Regions from separate parts of the Streptomyces chromofuscus genome, predicted to be linked through region 2. Evidence: predicted binding sites of a transcription regulator. Region 2 holds the regulator's gene; the other holds the start of a gene.
The links. The regulator HspR, encoded in region 2, represses chaperone genes until heat shock. The targets are predictions, from matches to a motif close to TTGAGNNNNNNNNNCTCAA.

Region 1: the regulator HspR is predicted to act here: its motif matches at 1,742-1,760, upstream of lon (endopeptidase La).

Annotation. Positions count from the first base shown of each region.
Region 1 covers NZ_CP063374.1:5,382,287-5,386,041, forward strand. The annotation lists gene IPT68_RS24385 (spermine/spermidine synthase domain-containing protein) at 1-50, opposite strand, end outside; gene IPT68_RS24390 (GNAT family N-acetyltransferase) at 937-1,608, opposite strand; gene lon (endopeptidase La) at 1,783-3,755, shown strand, end outside.
Region 2 covers NZ_CP063374.1:4,300,040-4,303,794, forward strand. The annotation lists gene grpE (nucleotide exchange factor GrpE) at 1-501, shown strand, start outside; gene dnaJ (molecular chaperone DnaJ) at 535-1,710, shown strand; gene IPT68_RS19430 (heat shock protein transcriptional repressor HspR) at 1,719-2,177, shown strand; gene IPT68_RS19435 (sugar ABC transporter substrate-binding protein) at 2,667-3,755, shown strand, end outside.

The DNA of each region.
Region 1 (3,755 bases), 1.1 Mb from region 2:
GGGCCCTCACGACGGTCCAGGACTTCGGGGATGTCGTATTCGGTGGGCATCAGTCCATCCTGGCACTTCCGCGACGGAACGTTGACTGAATTACGCACACGGTGTTGACGTCCGGTGAACCGGGCGGCCTCACGGGGGCCGCGATCTCGGGGAGGACGGCGGGCCGGCCTCGGCTGTCGCTGCCGCCGTCGGCTGCGAGCAGCGCCGCGGTGACGACGGGGATCACGCACTGCCGAAGGGCGTCGCCGATGCCGGGCACGCCCATGTCCTGGCGAACTGTTCGGGGTTGGGTAGGACCGTCGCGGCGGGCGCCGTGTCCGCCGGGTGGTGCTGGTCGTGCGGGCGGCGGCGAGGGACAGGGCGTGGCCGCGAAGTCCGGTCGCCTGCGCGGGTCGACCCGGAAGACGCGCGGGCGGTGCCTTATGCACCGGGAGGTGCCGGCTGTGCGGGCGGTGCCGTGTCCATCGGGAGGTGGCGGCCGTGCGGGCGGTGCGGAAGGGCAGGGAGTGGCCGCGAAGTGCGGTCGCCTGCGCGGGTCGACCCGGAAGACGCGCGGGCGGTGCCTTATGCACCGGGAGGTGCCGGCTGTGCGGGCGGTGCCGTGTCCATCGGGAGGTGGCGGCCGTGCGGGCGGTGCGGAAGGGCAGGGAGTGGCCGCGAAGTGCGGTCGCCTGCGCGGGTCGACCCGGAATCCGCGCGGGCGGTGCCTTATGCACCGGGAGGTGCCGGCTGTGCGGGCGGTGCCGTGTCACCGGGAGGTGGCGGCTGTGCGGGCGGTGCCGGAGAGGGGCAGGGATTGGCCCCAAGTCCGGTCGCCTGCGCGGGCCGACCCGGAAGCCGCGCGGGAAGTCCCCGGCCGAGTACGGCTCGAAGGCGCCGGCGCGGACGCCCGACCTCAGGCGCCCGGCGTGCCGGGTCCGGGCAGGCCCGTGAACTTCAGGCGCCCCGCGTGCCGGGTCCGGGCAGGCCCGTGAACTTCGCGCTGGTGAGCGGGGCCCGCACCGTCCACCCCAGCGACTCGTACAGCGCACGCCCCGTCGGCGTCCCCGCCGGGATGCCGGTCTCCGCGCCCTGCTCCGCCGCCGCGCGCTGAAGGTGCCGCACGACACGGCTGCCGAGCCCCTTGCGGCGGTGGTCCGGGGACGTCTCGATCCGGTTGACGACCGCCGTGGCGCCGGTCGGCGCGACCTGGCCGCGCGCCGCCCAGGAGCCGTCCGGCGCGGCGATCAGCACGCGCGTCACGCCGCCGCGCGCCCAGGTGCGCAGCCGGTAGCCGGCGGGCAGGTCCGGCTCGTCGTCGGCCGGACCGAGCGGCCGGGTCATCAGGCAGCCGGGTTCGGGATCGACCCACCAGCCGGGGCCGAGCAGGCCCCCGACGCGGGCCGGGTCGGCGAAGACCTTCAGCCGGACCCCCGCTCCCGTCACCGAGCCCGCCACCTTCCGGACGGTGTCCTCCTCCACGGCGTCGTCCACCCCGCCCAGGACCTGCCGGGTGACGTGTTCGGCCAGCCCCACGTCCACCGTCCACCCCCAGGGTTCGGCCACGGGCGGAGCCGCCCCGCACGACAGGACCCAGCCGTCCACCCAGTCCCTCACCACTCCGTCCACGGCTCCCCCGGTAATAGGTGCACTCAACTGTGCGTTATTGCCCGCATAACGCTGTGCGCTGCTGGACATGCGGCGGCAGAGGTGATCGCTGAGAGCGAACGCGGGCCGGGGAACATCCCGGCGTGCCCAAGCATTGAGTCGGCATAGCTCAACTTGACTGCCGAAGGGGAGATCATGGCTTCGACGTCCACACCGCTCACCCTGCCCGTGCTGCCGCTCGACGGCGAGGTCGTGCTGCCGGGGATGGTGGTTCCGCTGGACCTGAGCGACGCAGATGTCCGGGCCGCGGTGGAGGCCGCGCAGGCCGCCGCCCGATCGGAGCCCGGAAAGCCCAAGGTGCTGCTGGTGCCCCGGGTCGACGGCACCTACGCGAGCACGGGTGTGCTGGGCACGGTCGAGCAGGTCGGGCGGCTCGCCGACGGCGACCCGGGCGCCCTGATCCGGGGCCGGAGCCGGGTGCGGATCGGCGCCGGGACCACCGGGCCGGGTGCGGCGCTGTGGGTCGAGGGCACCAGCATCGACGAGAGCGTGCCGGACCCGGCGCCCGGGCACGTCGCCGAGCTGGTCAAGGAGTACAAGGCGCTGGCCACCGCCTGGCTGAAGAAGCGCGGTGCCTGGCAGGTCGTCGACCGGGTGCAGGCCATCGACGACGTCTCCGCCCTCGCCGACAATTCGGGCTACTCGCCCTTCCTGACCCTCGACCAGAAGATCGAGCTGCTGGAGACCGCCGACCCGGTCGCCCGTCTGAAGCTCGCCACCCAGCAGCTGCGCGACCACCTCGCCGAGCAGGACGTCGCCGAGACCATCGCCAAGGACGTCCAGGAGGGCGTCGACAAGCAGCAGCGGGAGTTCCTGCTGCGGCGGCAGCTGGAGGCCGTGCGCAAGGAGCTGCGCGAGCTGAACGGCGAGAAGGAGGGCGAGGAGTCGGACGACTACCGGTCCCGCGTCGAGGCCGCCGACCTGCCCGAGAAGGTGCGTGAGGCGGCGCTGAAGGAGGTCGAGAAGCTGGAGCGGGCCTCCGACCAGTCGCCCGAGGGATCGTGGATCCGCACCTGGCTCGACACCGTGCTCGAACTGCCGTGGAACGAGCGGACCGAGGACGCGTACGACATCCAGGGCGCGAAGGCCGTGCTGGACGCCGAGCACGCCGGTCTGGAGGACGTGAAGGAGCGCATCACCGAGTACCTGGCGGTGCGCAAGCGGCGTGCCGAGCGCGGACTCGGGGTCGTCGGCGGGCGGCGCGGCGGTGCCGTACTGGCCCTGGTGGGCCCGCCGGGCGTCGGCAAGACCAGCCTCGGCGAGTCCGTGGCGCACGCCATGGGCCGCAAGTTCGTCCGCGTCGCCCTGGGCGGCGTGCGCGACGAGGCCGAGATCCGCGGCCACCGCCGTACGTACGTCGGCGCGCTGCCCGGCCGGATCGTCCGCGCCATCAAGGAGGCCGGGTCGATGAACCCGGTCGTGCTGCTGGACGAGATCGACAAGGTGGGGTCGGACTTCCGCGGCGACCCCGCCGCGGCCCTGCTGGAGGTGCTGGACCCGGCGCAGAACCACACCTTCCGCGACCACTACCTGGAAGTGGAACTCGACCTGTCCGACGTCGTCTTCCTCGCCACCGCCAACGTGCTGGAGGCCATCCCGGAGGCCCTGCTCGACCGCATGGAGCTGGTCCGCCTCGACGGCTACACCGAGGACGAGAAGGTCGTCATCGCCCGTGACCACCTGGTGCCGCGTCAGCTGGAGCGCGCCGGCCTGGACAAGGACGAGGTGACCCTCGACGAGAGCGCGCTGCGCAAGCTGGCCGGCGAGTACACGCGCGAGGCGGGCGTGCGCAACCTGGAGCGGTCCGTCGCACGGCTGCTGCGCAAGGTGGCCGCCCAGCACGAACTGGGTGAGCAGGAGCTGCCGTTCACCGTCACGGACGAGCACCTGCGCGACCTGATCGGTCGGCCGCACCACGTTCCCGAGTCCGCCCAGGACCCGGCGGAGCGGCGCACCTCGGTGCCGGGCGTGGCCACCGGACTCGCGGTCACGGGCGCCGGCGGCGACGTGCTGTACGTCGAGGCCTCGCTGGCCGACCCCGAGACGGGCGCGGCGGGCCTGACGCTGACGGGCCAGCTGGGCGACGTGATGAAGGAGAGCGCGCAGAT
Region 2 (3,755 bases):
CAGGTGCGTACGGCGCTCGGTGAGCGCACGGCGGACCTCCAGCGCCTGCAGGCCGAGTACCAGAACTACCGCCGGCGAGTGGAGCGGGACAGGATCACGGTCAAGGAGATCGCGGTCGCGAACCTCCTGACCGAGCTGCTGCCGGTGCTCGACGACATCGGGCGGGCCCGGGAGCACGGCGAGCTGGTCGGCGGCTTCAAGTCCGTCGCCGAGTCGCTGGAGACCGTGGCGGCCAAGATGGGCCTGCAGCAGTTCGGCAAGGAGGGCGAGCCCTTCGACCCGACGATCCACGAGGCCCTGATGCACTCGTACGCGCCGGACGTCACGGAGACGACCTGCGTCGCGATCCTCCAGCCGGGGTATCGCATCGGCGAGCGCACCATCCGCCCCGCGCGGGTGGCCGTCGCCGAGCCCCAGCCGGGCGCGCAGACCGTGAAGCCCGCCGAGGAGAGCGACACGCAGGCCGACGACAAGGAGAACGGTGGCCCGGACGAGGGCTGACGTTGAACGGATGAGGAAGGAGGGACGTCGAGGATGAGCACCAAGGACTTCATCGAGAAGGACTACTACAAGGTCCTCGGCGTCCCCAAGGACGCCACCGAGGCCGAGATCAAGAAGGCGTACCGCAAGCTCGCCCGCGAGTACCACCCGGACGCCAACAAGGGCAACGCCAAGGCCGAGGAACGCTTCAAGGAGATCTCCGAGGCGAACGACGTCCTCGGCGACCCCAAGAAGCGCAAGGAGTACGACGAGGCCCGCGCGCTGTTCGGCAACGGCGGCTTCCGCCCGGGCCCCGGCGCCGGCGGCGGCTCGTTCAACTTCGACCTGGGCGACCTCTTCGGGGGCGCCCAGGGCGGGGGAGCGGGCGGCGGCTTCGGCGGCGGACTCGGTGACGTCTTCGGGGGCCTGTTCAACCGGGGCGGGGCGACCGGCACCCGGACCCAGCCGCGGCGCGGCCAGGACATCGAGTCCGAGGTCACCCTCAGCTTCACCGAGGCGATCGAGGGCGCGACGGTCCCGCTGCGGATGTCCTCGCAGGCGCCGTGCAAGGCCTGCTCCGGCACCGGCGACGCCAACGGCACACCGCGCGTGTGCCCGACGTGCGTCGGCACCGGCCAGGTGGCGCGCGGCTCCGGCGGCGGCTTCTCCCTCACCGACCCGTGCCCGGACTGCAAGGGCCGCGGTCTGATCGCGGAGAACCCCTGCGAGGTCTGCAAGGGCAGCGGACGCGCCAAGTCCTCCCGCACCATGCAGGTGCGCATCCCGGCCGGGGTGTCGGACGGGCAGCGCATCCGCCTGCGCGGCAAGGGCGCGCCGGGTGAGCGGGGCGGTCCGGCGGGCGATCTCTACGTGGTCGTCCACGTCAAGGAGCACCCCGTCTTCGGGCGCAAGGGCGACAACCTCACCGTCACCGTCCCGGTGACGTTCGCCGAGGCGGCCCTCGGCGGCGAGGTCAGGGTCCCGACCCTGGGCGGCCCCTCGGTCACGCTCAAGCTGCCGCCGGGCACACCGAACGGCCGCACGATGCGAGCGCGGGGCAAGGGCGCGGTCCGCAAGGACGGCACCCACGGCGATCTGCTGGTCACCGTCGAGGTGAGTGTCCCGAAGGACCTGACGGGGAAGGCTCGTGACGCACTCGAGGCGTATCGCGAGGCGACCGCGGACGAGGACCCGCGGGCGGAGCTGTTCCAGGCCGCGAAGGGAGCATGAGTCAAGCCATGGACACCAACGGCCGTCGACGCAACCCGTATGAGCTGACCGAGGAGACTCCGGTCTACGTCATCTCGGTGGCGGCCCAGCTGTCCGGCCTGCACCCGCAGACGCTGCGCCAGTACGACCGCCTGGGGCTGGTGTCTCCGGACCGCACGGCCGGCCGCGGCCGCCGCTACTCGGCCCGCGACATCGAACTGCTCCGCCAGGTGCAGCAGCTGTCGCAGGACGAGGGCATCAACCTGGCCGGCATCAAGCGCATCATCGAACTGGAGAACCAGGTCGCGGCGCTCCAGTCCCGCGTCGCGGAGCTGCAGAGCGCGCTGGACGGCGCCGCGGCGGCGATGCAGCAGCGCGAGGCCGCCGTGCACGCGTCCTACCGGCGTGACCTGGTGCCGTATCAGGAGGCCCACCAGACCAGCGCGCTGGTGGTGTGGCGGCCGAAGCGGCAGCAGTCCTCGGACTGACGGCACCACATGGCACGAGGGGCCCGGAGATCCGCCTGGATCTCCGGGCCCTTTGCCGTGCCGGGCGGCGCGCCGCCTCCCGGCGCCTCGCTTCGCACCGTCGGACGGCCGGCGTGGTGACCGCCTCTCCCCGAGAAGGTGGTGTTCGCGTAGAACTGCCGCTTCAGGGGAGGTGGCTGGGTTCATTCGGTCCTCTGTCGGGAGCGCGGGAGCGCGGAGCGCGCCGCGGTGGGCGCTCGTCATACGACTCGTGGCGAAAGGGAATGGTTGCGCGGTTCCGTGCGTGTACCCCAACTCCGTTGTGTGGAGGGGGCGTAAAGGGTCTCGGGAAGGGTTTCGCGGCGTGTTCACGGACTAAGCGGAACGTGATGTTGCCATCTCGTTAAGTGATTTCCCTTGACGCTGAGGGGCGTCGACGCGTTGGCTTTTCAGTCATGCGGGCCGCAGCGTCGCGGCCACCTCCGGAAAGCAGCAGAAGTGGGCTCCTCCATGCGTCGTCGTATCGCCATATCCGTGGTCGCTTCGTCGTTGACCCTGTCACTGGCAGGCTGTGGCGTGCTGGGAGCGACGGGCGACAGCAGTGACGCGAGCCCCACCAAGGGCAACGACATCACCGTCGGTCTGCTGCTCCCGGAGACGGCGAACACGCGGTACGACAAGTTCGACTACCCGATCATCAAGGAGCGGGTGGCCTCGCTCACCAAGAACCAGGGCAAGGTCCAGTACGCCAACGCCGACGCGGACGCCGCCAAGCAGGCCGCCCAGCTGCAGCAGATGATCGACGAGCAGGTCGACGTCATCCTGCTGGACGCCGTGGACGCCCACGCGATCGCCGACGGGGTGAAGAAGGCCAAGGACGCGGGCATCCCGGTCATCGCCTACGACCGGCTCGCCGAGGGGCCGATCGACGCCTACATCTCCTTCGACAACGAACTCGTCGGCGAGGTGCAGGGCCGTTCCCTCATCGACGAGCTGGGCGAAGGCCTCGACAGCGCCGACAAGATCGTCATGATGAACGGCTCGCCCACCGACCCGAACGCCAAGCAGTTCAAGCAGGGCGCGCTGTCCGAGCTGACCGGCAAGGTGACGATCGCCCAGTCCTTCGACACCAAGGACTGGAAGCCGGAGAACGCCGAGGCCAACATGGCCCAGGCGATCCAGCAGATCGGTAAGGACAACATCGCCGCCGTGTACGCCGCCAACGACGGCATGGCCGGTGGCGTCATCAAGGCCCTGAAGGCGGCCGGCGTGAGCGACCTGCCCCCGATCACCGGGCAGGACGCCGAACTCGCGGCGGTGCAGCGGATCGTCGCCGGTGAGCAGTACATGAGCGTGTACAAGTCCTACCCGCAGGAGGCCGAGGCCGCCGCCCAGATGGCCGTGGCCAAGGTGCAGGGCAAGGACATCCAGTTCGACGCCCTGGCCCGCGACCGGGTCGACAGCCCCACCGACAAGGACATCCCGGCCCAGCTGGTGTCGGTGGTCGCGCTGACCCGGGAGAACATCAAGGACACGGTGGTCGCGGACGGCATCCACAAGGTGTCCGAGATCTGCACGGCCGAGTACAAGGACGCCTGC